2 regions of the Curtobacterium sp. AC273 genome follow, and region 1 is predicted to be linked to the other one. Evidence: riboswitches for the same ligand, from Rfam matches in the RefSeq annotation. Region 1 holds a riboswitch; the other holds the start of a gene.
What was found. Region 1 has a riboswitch for thiamine pyrophosphate ahead of thiM (hydroxyethylthiazole kinase). Riboswitches for the same ligand answer to the same signal wherever they lie in the genome.
Positions count from the first base shown of each region.

Region 2: it holds a riboswitch for thiamine pyrophosphate, as region 1 does, so the genes downstream of both, ACZ8AI_RS14010 (ECF transporter S component) here and thiM (hydroxyethylthiazole kinase) in region 1, are expected to answer to the same signal.

Region 1 covers NZ_CEEDDU010000003.1:157,084-168,726, reverse strand. Annotated here, with positions in the region: gene ACZ8AI_RS05540 (hypothetical protein) at 1-192, opposite strand; partial or broken gene ACZ8AI_RS05535 (LysR substrate-binding domain-containing protein) at 315-1,174, shown strand; gene ACZ8AI_RS05530 (hypothetical protein) at 1,318-1,539, opposite strand; gene ACZ8AI_RS05525 (hypothetical protein) at 1,543-1,980, shown strand; partial or broken gene ACZ8AI_RS05520 (aldo/keto reductase) at 2,608-3,533, shown strand; partial or broken gene ACZ8AI_RS05515 (NADPH-dependent F420 reductase) at 3,678-4,344, opposite strand; gene ACZ8AI_RS05510 (GNAT family N-acetyltransferase) at 4,419-4,715, shown strand; partial or broken gene ACZ8AI_RS05505 (VOC family protein) at 4,738-4,857, shown strand; gene ACZ8AI_RS05500 (VOC family protein) at 4,940-5,200, shown strand; gene ACZ8AI_RS05495 (MarR family winged helix-turn-helix transcriptional regulator) at 5,283-5,750, shown strand; gene ACZ8AI_RS05490 (metallophosphoesterase family protein) at 5,747-6,250, shown strand; gene ACZ8AI_RS05485 (bifunctional hydroxymethylpyrimidine kinase/phosphomethylpyrimidine kinase) at 6,460-7,344, opposite strand; partial or broken gene ACZ8AI_RS05480 (bifunctional hydroxymethylpyrimidine kinase/phosphomethylpyrimidine kinase) at 7,493-7,708, opposite strand; partial or broken gene ACZ8AI_RS05475 (bifunctional hydroxymethylpyrimidine kinase/phosphomethylpyrimidine kinase) at 7,788-7,886, opposite strand; gene ACZ8AI_RS05470 (thiamine phosphate synthase) at 7,883-8,275, opposite strand; gene ACZ8AI_RS05465 (hypothetical protein) at 8,272-8,613, opposite strand; gene thiM (hydroxyethylthiazole kinase) at 8,603-9,472, opposite strand; TPP riboswitch at 9,461-9,556, opposite strand; gene ACZ8AI_RS05455 (NUDIX domain-containing protein) at 9,624-10,688, shown strand; gene ACZ8AI_RS05450 (hypothetical protein) at 10,737-11,183, opposite strand; partial or broken gene ACZ8AI_RS05445 (MFS transporter) at 11,362-11,643, opposite strand, start outside.
Region 2 covers NZ_CEEDDU010000008.1:191,760-203,402, reverse strand. Annotated here, with positions in the region: gene ACZ8AI_RS14035 (MFS transporter) at 1-1,413, shown strand, start outside; gene ACZ8AI_RS14030 (nucleoside/nucleotide kinase family protein) at 1,520-2,107, opposite strand; gene ACZ8AI_RS14025 (ATP-binding cassette domain-containing protein) at 2,100-3,848, opposite strand; partial or broken gene ACZ8AI_RS14020 (hypothetical protein) at 4,153-4,239, opposite strand; partial or broken gene ACZ8AI_RS14015 (ATP-binding cassette domain-containing protein) at 4,377-4,628, opposite strand; gene ACZ8AI_RS14010 (ECF transporter S component) at 4,634-5,275, opposite strand; TPP riboswitch at 5,272-5,381, opposite strand; gene ACZ8AI_RS14005 (hypothetical protein) at 5,464-5,775, opposite strand; partial or broken gene glgX (glycogen debranching protein GlgX) at 5,916-8,154, shown strand; partial or broken gene treY (malto-oligosyltrehalose synthase) at 8,151-10,618, shown strand; partial or broken gene treZ (malto-oligosyltrehalose trehalohydrolase) at 10,615-11,643, shown strand, end outside.

The sequences.
Region 1 (11,643 bases):
TCAGCGCAGGACGAGCCAGTCCTGGGCGATGCGCTGCATCCACCCGGCGGTCATGGCGACGAGGTTCGTGGCGGTGAAGAGCCGGAAGTTCGGCACCGACAGGGCGATGAGGGTGTGGCGCCACGGGGGACGGGTGGCCTGGATCGGGAGCGGTTCGGTGGGCGGGGGGAGGGTCGTCGGTGACGCGCTCACGGTGGGGGATCTCCGGACGTCGGCTGCGGAAGTGGTACCCCATCGAAACTACGTGACAGCGGGTCATTCGATACCCCTATGGTGGCTATCAGTCCATTGCGAAGTCGAATGAGGTGCTGCCGGTGCTCGACCCCGTCCTGCTGCAGACCTTCCTGGCCGTCGCCGAGACCGGCAGCTTCACGCAGGCCGGCGCGCGCCTCGGCATCAGCCAGCCGACGGTGTCCCAGCACGTGCGGCGCCTGGAGACGGCGGTGTCGCGCACCCTCGTCGCGCGGGACACCCGGGGTGTCGCGCTGACGGACAACGGCGACGCGATGGCCGGCTTCGCGCGGACGATCCTCGCGGCACACGCCACCGCCGACGCCTACTTCTCCGGCGCCGCCACCCGCGGCCGGCTCCGGTTCGGCGCGGCGGATGACCTGGCGATCACGCAGTTGCCGCGGATCCTCCGGGACTTCCGCCGGCTGCACCTCGCGGGTGAACCTCGAGCTGACGGTGAACCAGTCGTCGCCGCTCCTGCGCCGGGTGCACGCCGGCCAGCTCGACCTCGTGTTCATCAAGCAGACCGCGGGGGAGTCCGCCGAGGGCACCCGCGTCGCGACCGACCAGATGGTGTGGATGGCGCAGGACGGCATCTCTGCTCGAGCCCGGCGAGCCCGTGCCGCTCATCGCGTACCAGGCGCCGAGCATCAGCCGGCAGATGGCGATCGACGCGCTCGAGGCCGCCGGCCGCACGTGGCGGATCACCTGCAACACCCGCGACGTCAACGGGGTGCTCGCGGCCGTCCGGGCCGGCATCGGCGTCGCCGTGTTCCCGCACTCGCTCATCCCGGCCGACCTGGTGAAGGTGTCGCAGCGGCTCGCGCTGCCCGACCTGCCGGCCGTCGACTACGTCCTCATCGCGAACCCGACGGTGCAGCAGGAACCGATCGACGCCCTGACGAACGCCATCCTGTCGCGCGGGGTCGTCCGCGCGGTCTGATCGCGCGGGGTCCGTCCGTCGAGGGAGCAGGAATCGTCGGGCGGCCCGCTCGGACCCGACGATTCCTGCTCCTCGACGGGTGACGGGGCGGGTGACGGGGCGGGGCGCGCGGGGCGGACGGCGCGGACGGGGGCGCGGGCGCGCTACGGCGCGAGCGTCGGCGTCGTGCCCGTTCCGGTGAGGTCCGGCAGCGTCACACCCGCCATCGGCAGCAGCGCCGCGGCGACCGCCCACAGCAGCCCGAGCGTGCCGACCCCGCCGAGCACCGCGCCGAGCAGCGCGATCGGCCGCTGCCACGTGGTCGCCGGGTTCCGCAGGGTCGCGATCGAGAGCACGAGGGCGATCGCACCCAGTGCGATTCCCACACCGTGCACGGTCCCGGGAGCGGTGAACCACCACGCCGCCGAGTCCGAGCGTCGCGAGTCCGGCGACGGCACCGAGGACCGCCCCCGGCGTCGCACCGACGGCAGGTCGACCAGGTCACGCCCGGTGCCGCCTGGTCGGCGTGGCTGCCGTCCGCGTCGTCGGCCTGGAGGCGCGGCTCGCCTCGACCGGACCGGCTCGCCCGGGTGGCCGATGCGGTCGCGGTCGACGTGGCCGGCCCCGCCACGGAGGCTCCGGACGCGCTGGTGGCGGTGGTGGCGCTGGTCGTGATCGGCATCGTCGCCGGGAGCGCCGTCGATGCCTCCGCGGCCGCGGGGGACGAGGCCGGCGGCGCGATGACGGCGTCGAACGAACGGGTCTGGGCCGGTGCCGGAGCACTCGCCGCCGGACGCTGGTGCGCGAAGCGGGCGGGGGTGCGGTAGCCGATGGGGCCGACCGGCTCGGGCTCGGTGCCCTCGACGACGACGTGCTCGAGTCCGGGGACCGAGAAGCGGGGCTGCCCGACGACGGGGACCGCAGGGGTGGTGGGGACCGGCGGAGCGGCGTCGATCGGCGAGACCGGAGCCGGGGCGGCGAGGGCTCGGTCGAACGGCAGGGTGTGCACGGCCGGCGAGGTCGGGGCCGGCGGCAGGAGGTCCTCCTGCGGCGGGTAGTCCGGCACGACGATGCCGTCCGCGACGAAGGCCCTCGGCAGCGAAGCCGTCCGGGACGACCGACGGGGCGGACTGCGGTGCGGGGGACACGGTTGCGGAGCCGACCGTCTCCGGAGCGGGGGGCCGACCCGACGGGGGTGGGGCGTGCCTCCAGGCCGGGAGTCCGCGACGGGCGCGACGGAACCGTCCTCGGGGGGAGCCGTGACCCAGGCGGGGACCGCGCGGCGCGGTCGTTCCTCGTCAGGCAGGCGATGCGATGCCACTGGCGGCACTCCCTCCGTCGGCTGATCCACCGTCAGTTCTAACGGCAACCGGTGCGCGGGGCGCAGCCCCAGTTCCGGGGTCGCCGGTACGGTCGGAGCATGACCGGAATCGAACACCGTCCGCTCGGGCCGTCTGGGCTCGATCGTCTCCACCGTCGGCATCGGCTGCAACAACTTCGGCCGACCCGGCACGCTGACCGAGTCGCAGGAGGGCACGGACGCCGTGGTCAACGCTGCGCTCGACGCCGGCGTCACCCTCTTCGACACCGCCGACGTCTACGGCGGACGGCCGGGCATGTCCGAGGAGATGCTCGGCAAGTCGATCGCCGGCCGGCGCGACGAGGTGGTCCTCGCCACGAAGTTCGGCCTGGACATGCAGGGCGTGAACGGGCCCGACTGGGGCGTCCGCGGCTCCCGGCGGTACGTGCGGCTCGCCGTCGAGTCGTCGCTCAAGCGCCTCGGCACGGACTGGATCGACCTGTACCAGATGCACCGGCCGGACGACGTGACCTCCATCGAGGAGACCCTGTCCGTGCTCGACGACCTCGTCCGCGAGGGCAAGATCCGCTACATCGGGCACTCGAACTTCGCCGGGTGGCAGATCGCCGAGGCCGAGCTCACCGCCTCCATCGCCGGCACGACGGCGTTCGTGTCCGCGCAGAACGAGTACAGCCCGCTCGCCCGCAGCGTCGAGGACGAGGTCCTGCCGGCGGTGCGTGCCTACGCCCTCGGGTTCCTGCCGTACTTCCCGCTCTACAACGGGCTGCTCACCGGCAAGTACACGCAGTCCGGCGGGGGCCGGCCGACGGGCGCCTGACGAAGGCGAAGCCGCAGCTGCTGGCGGACGCTCCGTGGGTGATCGTCGAGGAGTTCCAGCGGTTCTGCGACGACCGCGGCGTCACGATGCTGCAGGCGACCTTCGCGTGGTTGCTGGCGCAGCCGGGGCTGTCGAGCGTCATCGCGGGTGCGACGAAGCCCGAGCAGATCGTGCAGAACGTCGAGGCCGGTACGGCGTGGACCCCCTCCGAGGACGACCTCGCCGAGATGACGGTGATCTTCGACGGGGCGCGAGCCGCGGCGCCGTGCGCTCGCGGCGCGCCCGCGTTGGCGTCCGGGTGGCCCGAGTCTCGCGGTGAGCGACGGTTCTCGCGCGTTCGGCTGCGAGAACTGTCGCTGAGCCCGAATCTCGGGGTCGGGTACCGCCTAGGCGCGGGTACGCTCCGCTCGGCCGAGCGCCGCACGCAGCTCGTCGGCCGTCAGGCGCGGGCCGTACCCGGGGGTGTCCCGCTGGATGCGCCAGCCCTCGGCGAGCGGACCCGCGTCGACCACGTCGAAGCCGAACTCGTCGATCAGGTCGGTGACGACCCGCTTCGCGTCGGCGTCGTCGCCGGCCACCACGAGGGCGCGGCGGTCGGGGGTGCCGGCCGGGGTGGCGTGACCGGTCAGGTCCGCGGCGCCGATGTGGTTGAACGCCTTCACGACCCGGGCGCCGACCAGGCGGTCCTGCAGCAGCTCGGCCGTGGTGGTGGTCTCGTCGTCGAGCGCGGGGATGTGGCCGTCGCGCTCGAAGTAGTAGTTGTTCGTGTCGATCACGACCTTGCCGACGAGGGGTTCGACCGGGATGGTCTCGATCGCGGCGAGCGGGGTCGTCGACGACGATCTCCCCGGCTGCCGCCGCTTCGTCGCGGGTCGCCGCACGAGCGGGAGCGTCGACACCGCCGGTGCCGAGGGTGTTGAGCTCGTCGACGAGCTCGGTGAGGGTCTCCGGTCCGCGTGAGTTGGCGATCACCACCTGGTGACCGTGCTGTACCGCGAGCCGTGCGAGCTGGGATCCGATGTTGCCTGCGCCGATGATGCCGATGGTCGTCATGGTGTGCTGCAACGCGATGGTGCAGAACGCATTCCCGAGCGGCGCACGACCGCCGGGCGGAGCATGATGGCGGCATGGACCACGAGTTCCGCGACGAGACCGACCAGGACCGCTACGCCATGTACGTCGGCGGCGAACTCGTCAGCGTCCTCGACTACCGGGTGAACGGCGACGCCATCGCGTTCCCGCACACCTACACGGTCCCGAAGCACCGCGGGCACGGCTACGCCGCAGAGCTCGTCGACTTCGCCGTCGCCGACGTCGAGGCCACCTCCACCAAGCGCGTCGTGCCGATGTGCTGGTTCGTCGGCAAGTGGTTCGACGAACACCCCGAGAAGTCCGACCTGCTCGTCCGCGGCGCCGCGGACTGAGCCCACCCGGAAGGCGACGACGATGCCGTCGATCACCCCGTTCCTCTGGTACGACGACCAGGCCGAGCACGCCGCGGAGCACTACGTCTCGCTGTTCCCCGACAGCCGGATCGACAGTGTGGCGAAGACTCCCGACGGGCAGACCCTCGTCGTCGAGTTCACGTTGCTCGGCCGTCCGTACCGGGCGATGAACGGCGGGCCGGGACCACGAGCACTCCGACGCCGTGTCGTTCCAGGTCGACGTCGACACCCAGGAGGAGCTGGACCGCATCTGGGACGCGCTCCTCGCCGACGGCGGCCGACCGAGCATGTGCGGCTGGCTGTTCGACCGGTGGGGTGTGGCGTGGCAGGTCACCCCGTCGATGATGGGCGAGCTGATGACCGGGTCCGGTGACCCCGAGGCGAACGCCCGCGTCTTCCAGGCGATGATGCAGATGTCGAAGCTCGACATCCCCGCGCTCCGTGCCGCGGCGGCGGGTCGCTGACCGGAGCAGCACCGTACCCGCCGGTATGGTTGCGGGACCGATCCGCCGGCCGGTGCCGGCGCTGACAGGCTGGAGTCACCCGATGAGCGAACCGAAGCCCGATGTCCGCAACAGCGACATCGGGCGTGCTTACACGGAACTCGCACGCATCACCCGTCGAGCGAGCATCCGGGCGCGTGGTTCCGAGTCGATCCTGAGCGTCGTCGACCAGTCCCTCGTCGACTTCGTCGTGCTGCACCGCGGCTGCATGGCGATCGACATCGCCCGGTACCTGCGGCTCAACCGGTCGACCATCTCGCGGCAGCTGTCCGGGCTGCTCGCCGCCGGGCTGATCCGGACGACCGACGGCGGCTCGGGCAACGCGAAGCCGCTCGAGGCCACCGACGCCGGCCGCGCCGCGCTGGAACGGTCCGTGCAACTGCACCGCGACGCCCTCGACGAACGACTCGCCAGCTGGTCGGACGACGACATCGCGCTGCTCGCCGGCCTGTTGGAGCGACTCGGCGCGGCGGACGAAGCGGGCCTGCCGATGCCCCAGCGCACCGAGTGAGCACCGCGTTCGTCCTGCTGTCGGACACCCATCTGCCGAAGCGCGCGAAGGACCTGCCGCCCGGCCTGTGGTCGGACATCGACGCCGCCGACCTCGTCGTGCACGCCGGCGACTGGGTGGACCTCGCCACGCTCGACGCCGTCGCGGGCCGTTCGCGCCGGTTCGAGGGCGTCCGCGGCAACAACGACGGCGCGGAGTTCGACGACCGCCTGCCGCTGGTCGCCCGCTTCACCGTCGAGGGGCTCCGCTTCGCCCTCGTCCACGAGACCGGGGCCGCCGCCGGCCGCGAACGCCGGATGGACGCGGAGTACCCGGACACCGACGTCCTGGTGTTCGGGCACTCGCACATCCCGTGGGACACCGTCGCGCCCTCGGGCCTCCGGCTCCTCAACCCGGGCTCGCCGACCGACCGCCGCCGCCAGCCCGACCACACCTGGATGCGCGGATCGGTCGACGGCGCTGACCTGTCCGTCGAGCTGGTCCGCCTGCCCCCGCGCTGACCCCGGGCCGGTGCGCACCGTGCGGGCGTGCGGGCGTGCGGGCGCGAGCCGGATTTCGGACTCAGCGACAGTTCACGGGTCCACAGGCGCAAGAAGTGTCGCTCAGGCCGAAACTCGGCCCTCCGCCGGCACCGCCACGGCCGTCGCGGCGGCGGTCGGCATCCGGAAGAACGCGAGCTCCCACTCGGCCGAGCGGCGGAACGCGCGCGTCATCCGGCCGCGCTCCTCGGGGTCCGCCGCCGCCGCGAGGCCGCTCGACCTCCGCCGTCGCAGCAGCCGACGCCTCGGCGAAGCCCGGATCCCCGTACGCCCCGATCCAGTCCGCGAACGGGTGCGCCGGCGGCGCCGTGCCGAGCTGCGTGCCGACCCAGGCGTAGACCCGGAAGCACGGCAGCACCGCCGCCGCCAGGACCCCGGGCGACCCGGACGCCGCGGACGCCCGAAGGTGGGCGAGGTACCCCGCACACGTCGGGTGCACCGGGTCGTCGGCGTGCGAGCCGGCCAGGCGACGGTGGTGCAGGTCGCGGGCCTCGTCGGCACACCCCTCGGCCGACGCCGCCCAGAACGCCGCCGCCGTGCCGGTCGACCACGAAGGCGAGCGTCGACAGGTGCTGCTCGTACGCGCGGAGGTAGTGCACGTCCTGCGCGAGGTACACCGCGAACACCGAGTCGTCGAGCGTGCCGTCGCGCAGCCCGACCAGGAACGCGCAGTCGATCGTCGAGCGCAGCACCCCGGCGACGTCGTCCCACCACCGGTCCGTCCACGACGGTGCCGGCAGTGCGTCGCGGATCGACGCACCGTGGTCGATCGGTCCGGTGCCCGTGCCGACCTCGAGGGCGTCGGCTCCCTCGAGCGCGCGGGTCAGCCACGCCTTCGCGCCGCCGATCGCGAGCTCCCAGTCGCCGTCGCGGGCCATCCGGGTCGCGACCGCGCTCGACAGCGAGCAGCCGGTGCCGTGCGTGTTCGTCGTCGCGATCCGCGGCGCCGTGAAGGTCCGCACGACGCCGTCCGCCGACACGAGCACGTCGTCCGAGGTGGCCCCGTCGTCGTGTCCGCCCTTGGCCAGCACGAGGACGTCCCAGGTCCGAGCCACCAGGACCGCCGCGTCGACCACGGCCCGGCCCGCGCCGCCAGCAAGAGCCAGCACTGCCAGCACTGCCAGCACTGCCAGCACTGCCCGCCAGCCCCGCCAGCACCGAGAGCTCCGGACGGTTCGGCGTCACCAGGTCGGCGAGCCGGAACAGCTCCGCCATCGCCTCCGCGGCGTCCTCGTCGAGCAGCCGGTCGCCGCTCGTCGCCACCATCACCGGGTCGACCACCACCACGGGCGGCCGGTGCTCCCGCAGCCAGTCCGTCACCACCCGCACGACCGGAGCGGTCCCGAGCATGCCGATCTTCACCGCGTCGATGGTCACGTCGTCCGACACCGCGTCGAGCTGCTCCCGCAGGAACCCCACGTCCGGCACGTGCACCGACCCGCACCCCGTGCGTGTTCTGCGCCACCAGCGCCGTCACGACGCCCATCCCGTACCCGTCGTGCGCCGCGATCGACTTGAGGTCGGCCTGCAACCCGGCACCACCCGTCGGGTCGGTCCCGGCGATGCTGAGGACACGGGGGACCGCCGTCGCGCTCATGCGTCCGCCCCGTGGCCGGTGTCGACTGCCTGGAGGCGCGGATCACCCGGATCGGATCGCCCCGCCTCCGACAGGTGGTCGGCCCACGCGGCGACGTACGCGGCGGCGGCGGAACCGGGGTCGGCGGCGGCGCAGATGCCGGACACCACCGCGACGCCCGCGGCACCGGCGGCGCGGAGCGGCAGGACGTCGTCGAGGGTCACACCGCCGATCGCGACGCACGGCAGGTCGGTCGCGCGGGCCAACCGAGCGAAGCCGTCGTGCCCGAGCGCCGGAGGGTGGTCGGGCTTCGTCGCGGTGGGGTGCACGACCCCGACGCCGAGCAGGTCGATTGCGCCGCGGGGCAGCCGGGCGACGGCCGCGAGGTGCTCCGGCGTGTTCGCGGTCAGGCCGACGTGGGCGTCCGGCCCGAGGAGCGCCCGCGCGGCCTCGGCGGGACGTCCGACTGCCCGAGGTGCACCCCGGCGACCCGGTGTCCGGCGTGCCGCGCGGCGAGGGCGACGTCGAGCCGGTCGTCGACCACGACGAGGCTCGGTCGCCCACGGCGTCGGCCACCGCCGAGGTCAGCGCGAGCAGGTCCCGTGCCGAGGCCTCCTTGTCGCGCACCTGCACGATCCGGACCCCGGCGTGCACCGCTGCCCGCACCACCCCGAGCACGCCGATGCCGTGCCGGTCCGACAGTGCGCCGTCGGTGACGAGGTAGACGCCGACGCCGGTCATGCCGCACGCTCCTCGGAGATGCGTGCGTCGCGGACGACGTCCTCCGGCGTCAGCGACGCGAGCCGGTCGAGGAACAGCGGCTGGAACGTGCCCGGCCCGCCGGCGTCACGCGCGGCGAGCTCCGCGGCGATCGTGTGCACGGCCGTCCCGGCGACCGCGGCCGCGACCGGGTCCTCCGCGGCCACCGAGGTGAACGCGGCGATCACCGCGCCGAGTGCGCAACCGCCGCCGGTGATCCGGGTGAGGAGCTCCGTGCCGTTCGCGACCCGGACCGGCACACCGGGGCCGCCCACGGCGGTGGACCCGACCACGAGGTCGACGGGACCCGACACGGCCACCGCGGCCACGCGCCTCCCGGCCGTGTCGGAACCGGACACGGCGGCCACCGCAGCCTCACGCGCGTCGTCGGTGCCCACGGTGCTGTCGACGCCGCGACCACCGGCGGACGCACCGAGCACGGCGAGCACCTCGGAGGCGTTGCCGCGCAGCACCGTCGGCCGGAGGGCCAGCAGGTCCCGGGCCAGCGCGGTCCGGACCGGCAGCGATCCGACCGCCACCGGGTCGAGGACCCACGGGGTCCCCGCGTCGACCGCTGCCTCGGCGGCCTCGATCGACGCCGCACGAGGCTCGGCGTGCGGCGTGCCGGTGTTCACCAGCAGGGCGTCGGCGACCCGGGCGAACGGCCCCGCCTCGGTGACGACGTCGACCATCGCGGCCGAGGCGCCGAGCGCGAGCAGCACGTTCGCGGTGACGTTCTGCACCACCGTGTTCGTGATGCAGTGCACCAGGGGGCCTCGAGTCCGAACGGCCTCGAGTAGTTCGGCGGTTCGGTGGGCCCAGGCAGGGGAGGGCGCAGCGGTTTCCATGGACGATCCCTTCGCGAGTACGAGCTCGAGCAGGTTCGACGGGTGTGATCTCAGCCGCTGGTCGCGGCACCCCGTGTCTCGAGCGACACCGTACACGACGTCCGGTGACCAATCCGAGGCCGCCGCCGGTCCCGTGTGGAAAGCTTGCGGTGTGCCAGACACCACGCCTCCCGGGCCGCCTCCCGGTCCCCGCGACCCCGGCGACGCCTGGGCGGTCGGCCCCGACGGCACCAAGGCCTGGGGGCTCTTCGGCGCTGCCGGGCTGCTCGTCGACGACGGCGCCGGCAACGTGCTCCTGCAGCACCGCGTGGAGTGGAGCCACCACGGCGGCACGTGGGGGATCCCCGGCGGCGCCCGGCACCAGGGCGAGGACGCCGTGACCGGAGCGCTCCGCGAGTCCGCCGAGGAAGCGGGGGTGCCCGAGGACGGCGTCGACCTGCGCCACACGGCCGTGCTCGACCTCGGCTTCTGGACGTACACGACGGTGGTGGGGCGGGCCTCCCGGCCGTTCGACCCCGTGATCGCCGACCGCGAGAGCCTCGAACTCGCCTGGGTCCCCGTCGCCGACGTCGACGACCTGCCGCTGCACCCCGGGTTCGGGGCGTCCTGGCCGGCCCTGCGTGCGCGGATCACGACCACGCCGCACGTCGTCGTCGACGCCGCGAACGTCGTCGGCAGCGTGCCGGACGGCTGGTGGAAGGACCGCGCGGGGGCGGCTGCGCGACTGCTCGACCGGGTGACGGCGCTCGCCGCGGTGGGTGTGGCGGCCGCCGAGCTCGAGCTGCCGTTCGACCGGTGGTGGCCGCGGTGGACCGTCGTGCTTGAGGGCGAGGCGCGGGCGGCTGCTGGTTCGTCTGGTGGTTCGTCTGGTGGTTCGTCCCCGTCTGGTCCGTCTGCTCCGTCGGCTCCGTCTGCTCCGTCTGCTCCGTCGAGGGAGCAGGAATCGTCGCGCGCCGACGGGCGACCCGACGATTCCTGCTCCCTCGACGGGCCGATCGCGCCGACCGGGACCGGGCCGAGCGGGCCGAGCGGGCCGCTCGACGTCGTGCGGGCGCCGGGCTCGGGCGACGACGCGATCGTCGACGCCGCACGGGCAGCCGTCGACGCCGGCCACGCACCGGTCGTGGTCGTGACGGCCGACCGCGAGCTCCGGGCACGGGTCGAGGCACTCGGCGCCACGGTTCGCGGACCGGGCTGGCTCCGCGACCAGTTCTAGGCGCGATCACCCTCGCACGGTGCGAGGGAGCGCGCGCCGCGGCCCGCGCTACGCCGGCACGTACCGCCGCGACGATGCCGCGATCGTGACCCACGACAACACCCCGAGGCCGACGACCACCCAGAGCACGGTCGGCACCGCGACGACGTTCGCGATCGCCGCGATGACGGCCGGCGCCAGGAACCCGGCGTAGGCGGCCGCGTAGAACACCCCGGTCAGTCCGGCCAGGTCGCGGGGGTCGGCGATCCGCTGCACCTCGAGCAGCGACGACACCAGGGCGATCCCGATGCCGAGGCCGATCACCACGTTCGCGGCCAGGCCGATCGCCACGGACTGCAGCTGGATCGCGACGACGACCACGGCGATGCCGGTGGTCATGAGTGCCACCGCGGTCAGGATGCCGCGCGCCGACAGCAGGGAGTGCACCCGCGCGGCGAGCGGCTGCACGGCGCTCGACACCCCGAGGGCGACCACGGTCGTGGCGGTCGCGAACACGAGCCCCACATCCCGGTGGCACCGGCGAGCTTCGTCGGCAGGTACCGTAGCCGATCGCCGCCGAGCCGAAGATCCACGGCGCCGCGACGAGCACCACGCGGGTGAACCGCCGGTGCCCGGCACTCGGCACGGCGAGCTGGCGCCACCACCGCCCCTGCAGCCCGCCCGTGCGGTTCGTCTCCGGCGTCCGCCACACGACGACGGCGAAGGGCGCCGCGACGCAGATGTGCACGAGGAACGGCAGCACCTCGGGGATCGGACCCCACTGCGCGATGAGCCCGGCGACGAGGGCACCCGACGCCGACCCCAGGGTGAACGCGAGCGAGGCCCGCCGTGCACCGGACCCGGCGTCGGCCGACGGGTCGAACCGTCCCTGCGAGAGCTCCTTCACCCAGCTGTTCCCGACCGCCATCGCGATGCCGACCGTGATGCCGGAGCACAGCCGTCCGGCCATCAGGAA
Region 2 (11,643 bases), on a different contig from region 1:
CGTCCAGGCCGTCCCGTCGCACCGTTCACCAACGCGACCCGTCGTCGTGTCGCCCTGGCGTCCTTCGTCGGGACGACCGTCGAGTACTACGACTTCTACCTGTACGCGACGGCGTCGGCGCTGGTGTTCGCGCCCACGTTCTTCCCGTCCGTGACGCCGGCCGTCGGCGTCATCGCGTCGTTCGCGACCTACGGTGTCGGCTTCGTGGCACGGCCGCTCGGCGGCGTCATCGCCGGCCACCTGGGCGACCGGATCGGGCGGAAGAAGCTGCTCGTCGCGTCGCTCGTGCTGATGGGGATCGCGTCGACGCTGATCGGGGTGGTCCCGTCCGCGGCGACCATCGGCGTCGGCGCCGTCGTCGCGCTCGTGTTCCTGCGGCTGCTGCAGGGCGTGGCGGCCGGCGCGGAGTGGGGCGGGTCGGCGCTGCTGTCCGTCGAGCACGCTCCCGCACGGCACCGCGGGCTCTTCGGGGCGTTCACGCAGATGGGGTCGGCGGGTGGGATGCTGCTCGCGACCGGGGTGTTCACGCTGGTGCGGGGGCTGCTCGGCAACGAGGCGTTCCTGGCGTGGGGCTGGCGGCTGCCGTTCCTGTTCTCGGCCGTGATCGTGGCGGTCGGGCTCGTGATCCGGCTCGGCGTGCAGGACGCGCCGGTGTTCCAGGAGCTCCGCGCGTCCGGTGGGGTCGAGCGCTTCCCCGTGTGGCAGGCGATCCGGCAGCACCCCCGGTCGATCCTCGTGACCGCGGGGCTGCGGCTCGTGCAGCCGGCGCTGTACTCGATCCTGACGACGTACTCGCTGACGTACCTGCTCGCGAAGCGCGGCGAGGAGGGGTCGGCGGCCGGGCTGCAGGCCGTCCTCGTCATCTCGGCGGTCTCGCTCGTGTCGACGCCGTTCTGGGGTTGGCTGTCCGACCGGGTCGGGCGGCGGGTGCTGACGATCTGGTCGGCGGTCGGGATCGCCGTGCTCATCTGGCCGTTCTTCGCGTTCCTCGACGCCGGCCCGCTCGTGCTGCTGCCGCTCGTGGCGCTCGTCGGGATGTGCGTGTTCCACGACAGCATCTACGGGCCGCAGGCGGCGTGGTTCGCGGAGCAGTTCCCGACCGGCCGGCGGTACTCGGGGATGTCGCTCGGGTACCAGATCGGGTCGATCTTCTCTGTCGGGCTCACCCCGTTGCTGGCGGCCGTGTTCGTCGAGGTCGGCGGGGGTTCGCCGTGGATCCTGTGCGGGTACCTCGGGGTGTACGCGGTGCTCTCGATCGTGGCGGCGGTGTTCGCGGTGGACCCGGCGGCGGACGCGCGGCGGGCGGGGGCGGACGGCGCGGGCGGCGCGGGCGCAGCGGGCGCGGGCGACCCGGCGGGTGCGGGCGGCGCGGCGGGTGCGGGCGACCCGGCGGCGGCCCGAGTTTCGGCCTGAGCGACAGTTCACGCGTGCCAGAGCCCGAGAAGTGTCGCTCGGGCGCGAAACTCGGGCGCGCGGGGCTCGGGGCGCGAGCCCCGCAGCGCGCCCGCGCCGCGCGGCCCTACGTCCGCAGCACCACGTCGGCCAGGGCCGCAGGGCGCCTCGGCAGCGATGAACGCCGACTCCTGCGCGGCCCAGCGCTCCCACTCCCGTGCGAACACCTCACCGTCGCGGCCGATCGCCCGCTGCCACCGTGTGTCGTCGTCAGCCTCCAGCCACACCCGGAGCGACGCGGAGGCCGCCGAGGCCCGCGACAGCGCCCCGCACCCCTCGACCACGATCGGGACGTCGGGGTCGAGCGGGACCCAGTCGGTCGGGCCCCGGCTTCCCAGTCCCAGCGCCGGTACCCGCTCGGGGCCCTGAGCACGTCGGTCACCACGGCCTCGGCGGCGGCGCGCAGGCCGTCCCAGCCGGGGTAGACGTCGTCGAGGTGCACGATCTGCGCGCCGAGCCGCTCGGCGACGGCGTTCCCGAGGGTGGTCTTGCCCGTGCCGGAGCGCCCGTCGACGAGCACGACGAGGCGCCGGTCCCCGCGCGCAGCGGCAGCACCGGCAGCGGCGGCGGCGAGGGCCCCGGCGGCGAGGGCCCCGGCGGCGAGGGCTTCGGCGGCGTCCGAGGGCTCGCGCCCGGCCCCGAGCCGGTCAGGCACGCCACGTCCCTGCGACCACCGCGACCCCGATCGACACCAGCCCGATGCCGACGAGCACCGCGACCATCGCCCACTCCGGCCCCGCGAACCGTGCGGTCCGGGCCCACGTGCGCCTGCCGGGAGCCCCGAACCCCCGCGACTCCATCGCCACCGCCAGCGTCGTCGCCCGCCGCAGCGCCAGCACGAGCAGCGCGAACGCCATCGAGGCCCCACGCCGCAGTCGCCCGCTGTCGGCCACTCCGCGGGCCCGGCGCGCCATGCCGAGCTGCCGCCAGTCGTCACCGAGCAGGGTCACCATCCGGAGCGCCGCCAGCGCCCCGAGCACGAACCGGGCGGGCAGCCGCAGCAGTTGCGCGAGCCCGTCGGCCAGGTCCGTCGGGTCCACCCGGACGAACAGCGCGACGGCCGGGATCCCCACGGCGAGCACACGCAGCGCCGTCGCCAGCGCGAGTTCCAACGACCCGTCGGTGACGTGCGCGAAGCCGAAGTCGAACCACTCCCGCCCGGAAGGTCGCCCGTACAACGCGATGCTCACCGCCGTCAGCGGCACCGCCACGAGCACGGGCGACGTCCGCAGTAGGAGTGTGCGCGGCGGGATCCGCAGGAGCGGCAGGAGCAGGGCCTCCAGCGCGAGGGCGGCGGAGGCCGAGACCACGTCGAGGCTCAGCACGAGGCACACCCCGAGCGCCATCACGCCGAGGAGCGACGCGACGGGCTGCACACCACGCGTCGTCGGGACGGTTCCGACGGTCGGGCCTGGAGGCGCGGATCGCCCGGGCAGGTCGGCCGACGTCCCCGGGGCGGTCACCGTTCCATCCCCCGGCTCGGCGGGCGTTCGGAGCACGGGCTCGGCACCCGTCTCGCTGAGGACGACCTCGTCGGCGTCGAGCGCCCGCACGAGGTCCTGGTCGTGCGTGATGGCCACGATCGCGGTGCCGGCGTCGGCGAGCGCCCCGAGCCGGTCGACCACGGCCTGCCAGGTGGCGCGGTCCTGGCCGGAGGTCGGTTCGTCGAGCACGACGACCGGCGGCGCCGCGGCGACGACGGTCCCGATCGCGAGTCGACGCTGCTCGCCGCCGGACAGGGTGAAGGGGTTGGCGTCCGCCAGGTGCGCGAGCCCGAACGTCGCGAGCAGCTCCTCGACCCGCGCGGCGACCTCGTCGTCGGGGTGGCCGAGGGCGGTCGGGCCGACGGCGAGTTCCTCGCGGACGGTGCGGGCGACGAACTGGTGCTCGGGGTCCTGGAACACGGTGCCGATGCGCGCGGCCAGCTGGCGGCTGGTCCACGCGGCGGGGACGTCCCCTATGCCCGCGGCGAGGGCCGGGGTGGCGTGCAGTGACCCGTCGACGTGGCGGAGGAGCCCGGCGAGCGTCAGGCCGAGCGTCGACTTGCCGACGCCGTTCGGCCCCGTCACGGCGAGCACCCGGCCGGCCCGGACCTCGAGGTCGATCCCGCTCCCCACGCGCTGCCGCTTCCCCCGTGCCGTCCCGAGCCCCTGCGCCGCGAGCAGCACCGCGCCGCTGTCCTCGCCGCCGCCCGCGCCGCCGAGCGGGCGAACTCCCCACGGTCGCCCCGTCGCCCGACCCCGGCATTTCGCCCGCTCGTCCGCGACGGGCGTGCCCCACGTCCCCCACGGACGACCCCGCCGAGCCGAGCGGGCGAAGTCCCGTGGTGCCCTTCTCGCGCGACCCCGGCATTTCGCCCGCTCGTCCGCGACGGGCGTGCCCCCGTGCCGAACCACGCGCGGGCTCCGACCCCGGCAACCACACGCCGGCCGCCGTCAGGGCCGCACCGTGCCGGGCGAGCACCTCGGCGGGCGGACCGTCGGCGACGACTCCCCCGGCGGGCTCGAGCAGCACGAGCCGGTCCACCAGGTCGAGCCACGTGCCGATCCGGTGCTCGACCACGAGCAACGAGCACCCGGTCTCGTCGAGCAGCGCACGGACGGCGTCGTGCACCTGCGACACCCCCGACGGATCGAGGTTGGCGCAGGGTTCGTCGAGCACGAGCGCCCCGGGCCGCATCGCCAGCACGCCGGCGAGTGCCAGCCGCTGCCGCTGCCCGCCGGACAGCTTCGTGGTGGACCGGTCGAGCGCCAGGTCGAGCCCCACGACGTCGAGCGCAGTCCGCACCCGCTCCCATATCTCCTCCGGCGGGACCCTGCGTTCTCGCACCCGAACGCGACGTCGTCGCCGACCCGCGACATCACCGTGTGGGCCTCGGGGTCCTGCATCACGAGGCCGACGCGCCCGCGGGCCGCGCGGGGGTCGGCACCGTCGACCAGGACCGAGCCCTGCACGGAGGCAGCGGTGTCGTCGGTGTCGTCCGGCTCGTCGGGCAGCACGGCGGCGACGGCCCGGAGGAGCGTGGACTTGCCCGCTCCCGAGGGTCCGACGATCGCGACGCGTTCCCCCGGTTCGACGGTCAGGTCGACGCCGCGGACCGCCCACGCGTCACGTCCGGCGTACCGCCAACCCCAGTCGTGGAAGGCGATGCGCGCGGGACCCTCGGCCCCGGACACCGTGGTCACGCGACGGCGCGGGTCCCGCGCCTGGAGTGTTCACGGCCGGCGGCGAACGACGACAGCACACCGGTCGCGGCGAGCGCGCGGACGAGGAGCCACGAGCCGAGCCCGGCGATGACCGCTCCGCCGACGACGCCAGCCACGATGTACGCGGCCTTGAAGCCCGCGTCGTACCCGGGGTACCAGAGCACGGTGTCGTTGAGACCCATCGCGAGACCGGCCGCGGCCCCGGCGAGGACGACGACCGGCAGCCGGTACACGCGGTACAGGAACAGCGCGAGGACGAGTTCGGCGCCGAGGCCCTGGACGAGTCCGGCCTCGAGCGTGAGCCACCCCCACTGGGTGCCGAGGAGCGCCTCGACCGACGCGGCGACCATCTCGGCGTAGAGCGCCGCGCCGGGCTTCCGGACGATGATCGCGACGACGGGTCCGGCGAGCAGCCAGACGCCGCCGAAGAACGCCTGCGTGCCGGGCAGGACGAGCGTCATCGCGGCGCTGAGCGGCTCGTAGCCGAACTCCCACACCTTGAAGACGACGCCGATCGCGACCGCGAGGACGCTGGCGACGACGATGTCGACCACCCGCCAGCGGAGCGATCGTGTGACCCGGGCGGACGGTACTGCTGGTGACGTGCGTACGGACATGGTCCTGGACTCCTCCCTGCGCCGGCATGATCCGGATCAGGTTCGACGGTCGGAGCGCCCTTCGCTCCCTCTCAGCCCGGTGGTTCCGGACTCCCGTGTGTGTCCCGCCAGTGTAGACGCGGACGCGACCGTGTGACGGACTGGAGGCGCGGTGCCAGCTGGCACCGCGCCTCCAGGCCGTCAGTGGGTCACTTCTTGAGGACGCGGACCAGCTTGCGCAGGACGGTGCCGGTCACCCAGATGACCGGGATGCTCACGGCGAGCAGCGAGATGAGGTTCGGCTCGAACTCGAGGTCCTTGCCGGGGCGGCGGACGTACGCGCCGACGGGGATCGATGCCCCGCCGCCACCGCCGCCGCCGTTGTCGTCGCCGTCCCCGCCACCACCGAAGCCGAACCAGGCGATGGACACCGGGATGAGGGTCTGGTCGCCGACCTCGACCGGGTCCCCGTAGTTGGTGGACACGCCGACGGGGCGCACCTTGTCTGCGATCTGCGTCACGATGTTGGCCATGCGCGCGAGGCTACTCGCCGGTCCCTCCACAGGCTGCGACGCGCGGGAACCGTCCACGGCTGGGGCTTGTCTGCGGACGCGGACGGCCCTCGCCGATATGTTGGCGCCACCCACACCTGGAGGAACGTTTGCACACCTGGCCCGGCAACCCGTACCCGCTCGGGGCGACCTACGACGGAAGCGGCACGAACTTCGCGCTCTTCAGCGAGGTCGCCGAGCGCGTCGAACTGTGTCTCTTCGACGACGACGGCAACGAGACCTGCGTCCCCCTGCTCGAGGTGGATGCCTACGTCTGGCACGCGTACCTCCCGAACGTCGGACCCGGACAGCAGTACGGCTTCCGCGTCCACGCGGACTACGACCCGACGAAGGGGCTCCGCGCGAACCCCGCGAAGCTGCTGCTCGACCCGTACGCGAAGGCGACGAGCGGGGACATCGACTGGGACCAGTCGCTGTTCTCGTACACGTTCGGCGACCCCGACTCGACCAACGACGAGGACTCCGCCTCGCACATGATGAAGGGCGTCGTCATCAACCCGTTCTTCGACTGGCAGGGTGACCGCGCACCGCGGACCCCCTACGGCGAGACGGTGATCTACGAGGCGCACGTCAAGGGCCTCACCGAGACGCACCCAGACGTGCCGGAAGAGCAGCGCGGCACGTACGCCGGCGTCGCGCACCCGGCCGTCATCGAGCACCTCAAGCGCCTCGGCGTGACGACGCTCGAGCTCATGCCCGTTCACCAGTTCGTGAACGACTCGACCCTGCAGGACAAGGGGCTGTCGAACTACTGGGGCTACAACACCATCGGGTTCTTCGCGCCGCACTCGCACTACTCGTCGTCCGGCGACCAGGGCCAGCAGGTGCAGGAGTTCAAGACGATGGTCCGCGAGCTCCACCGCGCGGGCATCGAGGTCGTCCTCGACGTCGTCTACAACCACACGGCAGAGGGCAACCACCTCGGTCCCACCCTGTCGTTCCGCGGCATCGACAACGCGGCGTACTACCGCCTCGTCGACGACGACCCGCGGTACTACATGGACTACACGGGCACCGGCAACTCGCTCAACGTCGGACACCCGCACTCGCTTGCAGCTCATCCTCGACTCGCTCCGCTACTGGGTGACCGAGATGCACGTCGACGGCTTCCGCTTCGACCTCGCCTCGGCGCTGGCCCGCGAGTTCTACGAGGTCGACCGGCTGTCGGCCTTCTTCGAGCTCGTGCAGCAGGACCCGATCGTGTCGCAGGTGAAGCTCATCGCCGAGCCGTGGGACGTCGGCCCCGGCGGCTACCAGGTCGGCAACTTCCCGCCCCAGTGGTCGGAGTGGAACGGCAAGTACCGCGACACGGTGCGCGACTTCTGGCGCGGCGAGTCGTCGACGCTCGGCGAGTTCGCGTCGCGGATCTCCGGTTCGGCCGACCTGTACGAGCACGACGGCCGCACGCCCAAGGCGAGCATCAACTTCATCACCGCGCACGACGGCTTCACGCTGTACGACCTCGTCGCCTACAACGAGAAGCACAACGAGGCCAACGGCGAGGACAACAACGACGGCGAGAGCCACAACCGTTCGTGGAACTCCGGCGCCGAGGGGCCCACCGACGACGAGGCCGTGAACGCGCTGCGACTCCAGCGCCGCCGCAACTTCCCGGCGACGCTGCTGCTCAGCCAGGGCGTGCCGATGATCGCGCACGGTGACGAGCTCGGCCGGTCGCAGTCGGGCAACAACAACGTCTACGCGCAGGACTCCGAGCTGAGCTGGATCGACTGGGACACCGCCGACGAGGAACTCATCCAGTTCACCGCCGACGTCGTCAAGCTCCGGCACGACCACCCGACGTTCCGCCGCACCCGGTACTTCAACGGGCGCCCGGTCCGCCGTGGCGAGGGCGAGCCACTGCCCGACGTCGTGTGGCTGACCCCCTCGGGCGACGCCATGGACCCCGAGGACTGGGACTCCGGCTTCGGCAAGAGCGTCGGCATGTACCTGAACGGCGAGGGCATCCGCGGGCGCGACTCCCGCGGCGAGCGCGTCACCGACGTCGGGTTCATCACGTACTTCAACGCGCACGACGACGTCGTGACCTTCACCCTGCCCCCGGAGGAGTACTCCCCCGGGTGGACGGTGCGGATCGACACCGCGGACCCCGGCGCCCGCGACGAGGTCCTCGAGGCGGGCACCCCGCTCGACGTGCCGGCGCGGTCGATGATCGTGCTCCGCGCCGAGCCCGACCACGAGGTCACCGTCACCCCGGTGGAGACCGACCCGGCACGGCCGGCCACCCCGGCTCCGCAGGACGCCGTCACCCCGGCGAACCCGGCGGGGTCGACGGCGCCGTCCGACACGGCGGGCGGGCAGCAGTGACCGCGCGTCGCATCCCGTCCTCCACCTACCGGCTCCAGGTCACGCCCGACTTCGACCTGACGGCCGCGCAGGACGTCGTCGACTACGTGCGTGATCTCGGGGCGGACTGGCTCTACCTGTCGCCGGTGCTGCAGGCCGAGCCCGGCTCGCAGCACGGCTACGACGTCGTCGACCACACGCACGTCGACACCGAGCGCGGCGGCGACGACGCGCTCCGTGCCCTCGCCGAGGCCGCGCACGGCGCCGGGCTCGGGGTCCTCGTCGACGTGGTGCCGAACCACGTCGGCGTGGCCACGCCCGCGGCGAACCCGTGGTGGTGGTCCCTGCTCGAGCACGGGCAGGGCTCCCCCGTCGCCTGGGCCTTCGACGTCGACTGGCAGGCCGGGGACGGCAAGCTCCGCGTCCCTGTGCTCGACGACCGGCTGCTCGACGCGGTCGAGCTGCGGGACGGCCGGCTGTACCTGGGCGACACCGCCTACCCGACCGCGCCCGGCACCGTGCACGACGGCGACACGGTCGAGGCCGTGCACGCCCGCCAGCACTACGAGTTCGTGCACTGGAAGCGCGCCGACCACGAGCTGAACTACCGCCGGTTCTTCGCGGTGAACACGCTCGCGGCCATCCGTGTCGAGGAGCCCGAGGTCTTCGCGGCGTCGCACGCCACGATCGGCGCCTGGTTCCGCGACGGTCTCGTCGACGGCCTGCGGATCGACCACCCGGACGGCCTGTACGACCCGGCCGGGTACCTGCAGGACCTCGCCGACCTGACGGGTGGTGCCTACACCCTGGTCGAGAAGATCCTCGAGCCGGGCGAGCAGCTGCCGAGCTCCTGGCCGGTGGACGGCACGACCGGGTACGACGCCCTCGGGGTCCTCGACCGCGTGTTCGTCGACCCCGCGGGCGAGGAGACGCTCACCGCCGCGTCGGGTGCTGAGCCGTCCGACTGGCAGCAGCTGACGCACGACACCCGGCGCGGCATCGCGGACGGGATCCTCGGCAGCGAGGTCGAGCGCCTCGCCCGGCTGCTGCGCCCCGTCGCCGGCGACCTGCCGCACGATCGGGTCGTCGACGCCGTGGCCGAGATCGTCGCCTCGTTCGACGTCTACCGGACGTACCTGCCCGAGGGCGCGCACCACCTCATCGACGCCCTCGAGCGCGCGGCCGAGGCCCGGCCCGACCTCGACGACGTCATCGACCGGATCGCCCCGGCACTCGTCGACCCGACGGACGCCGCCGCGATCCGGTTGCAGCAGACGAGCGGCATGGTGATGGCGAAGGGCGTCGAGGACACCGCGTTCTACCGGACCTCGCGGCTCACCAGCCTGAGCGAGGTCGGCGGCGACCCGAGCGTGTTCTCGGTCTCGCTGGCCGACTTCCACCAGGCGCAGCGCGACCGGCTCGGCAGCTGGCCGCACACCATGACGACCCTGACGACGCACGACACGAAGCGGAGCGAGGACACCCGCGCCCGCATCGCCGTCCTCGCCGAGATCGGGCACGAGTGGTCGTCGGCGCTCGAGCGCCTGCAGTCCCTCGTCCCGCTCGAGGACGCGGTGTTCGCGGACCTGCTCTGGCAGGCGATCGTCGGCGCACGCCCGGCCAGCCGGGAGCGCCTGCACGCCTACGCCGAGAAGGCATCGCGCGAGGCCGGGGACAGCACCACGTGGACCGAGCCGGACGAGGACTTCGAGCGGCGCATGCACGCGCTGGTCGATGCCGCGTTCGACGAGCCCGCCGTGGTCGCCGTGCTCGACGCCCTCGACGAGCGGATCGACGCCGCCGGGTGGTCCAACGGGCTCGCACAGAAGCTCGTGCAGCTCACCGCGCCCGGCGTCCCCGACGTCTACCAGGGCACCGAGTCCTGGGACCGCCCTTGGTCGACCCGGACAACCGGCGTGCGGTGGACTACACCGAGCGTCGGCACGTCCTCGCCGAGCTCGACGGCCCGGACGACGACGGCCCCGAGGACCTCCCCGCCATCGGCATCGACGGGGCCGCCAAGCTCCTCGTCACCAGCCGTGCGCTGCGGGTCCGCCGCGACCACCCGGAGCTCTTCACGCGCTACCTCGAGCTCGAGGCGACGGGCAGCGCGGCGGACCACGTGCTCGCGTTCGACCGCGGCGGCGCGGTGACCATCGCCACGCGCCTGCCGATCGGGCTCCGTCGCGTCGGCGGCTGGGGCGACACCCTGGTGCACCCCGCGCCGCTCGACCGGGTCGACCTGCTCACCGGTCGGCGCTTCCCCGCGTCCCGTGGCATCGCGCTGTCCGAGGTCCTCGCCGACTACCCGGTGGCCCTGCTCGTCCCGGCGCACGTCGTCGAGCCGACCGACCACGGCACCGAGACCGCCGACGTCTCCCGTCCGACGACCAGAACGGACGCCCGTGGGTCGGACGCCCCCGGGTCGTCCGCACCCGAGTCCGACGCCCAAGCCGAGATCGACATCCTGGAGGGGCACGCATGACCGTTCCCGACCGCTACGGCGTCTGGGCCCCCGCTCCCGAGCGGGTGCGCCTCGTCGTCGACGGCACCGAGTACCCGCTGACCCGCGGCGCCGACGACTGGTGGACGACCGACGCGGTCCTCCCCCACGTCGGTGCGCGCTACGGGTTCCGCATCGACGACGACGACGCCGCGCGGCCCGACCCGCGCAGCCGGTTCCAGCCCGAAGGCGTGCACGGCCCGTCCGAGGTCGTCGACCCGGCACGGTTCTCGTGGACCGACGAGGCCTGGACCGGCCGTCCGGCGCGCGGTGGCGTCATCTACGAGATGCACATCGGCACCTACACGCCCGAGGGCACCCTGGACGCCGCCGCCGCGAAGCTCGACCACCTGGTCGAGCTCGGCGTGGAGTTCGTCGAGCTGCTCCCGGTGAACGCCGTGAACGGCGAGTGGAACTGGGGCTACGACGGCGTCGGCTGGTTCGCCGTGCACGCCCCGTACGGCGGCCCGGACGCCTACGACCGGTTCGTCGACCGCGCGCACGCGCTCGGGCTCGGCGTCATCCAGGACGTCGTGTACAACCACCTCGGACCGAGCGGCAACTACCTGCCGCTGTACGGCCCGTACCTGCTGCAGGGGCTCGGCAACACGTGGGGCGACTCCGTCAACGTCGAGCACCCCGAGGTCCGTCGGTACGTGCTCGACAACGTGCGCATGTGGTTCCGTGACCACCACGTCGACGGGCTCCGGCTCGACGCCGTCCACGCGATCCGCGACACCACCCGCCCGCACGTGCTGCAGGCGATGGCGTCCGAGACCGACGCGTTCTCGGCGTTCGTCGGCAAGCCGCTGTCGCTCATCGCGGAGTCGGACCTGAACGACCCGATCATGTTCCGTCCGCAGGAAGCCGCGGGCTACGGTCTGGCCGGGCAGTGGTCCGACGACTTCCACCACGCGGTGCACGTCGCGCTGACCGGCGAGACGAACGGCTACTACGGCGACTTCGCCCCGCTCTCCGCACTCGCGAAGGTCCTGCAGCACGGGTTC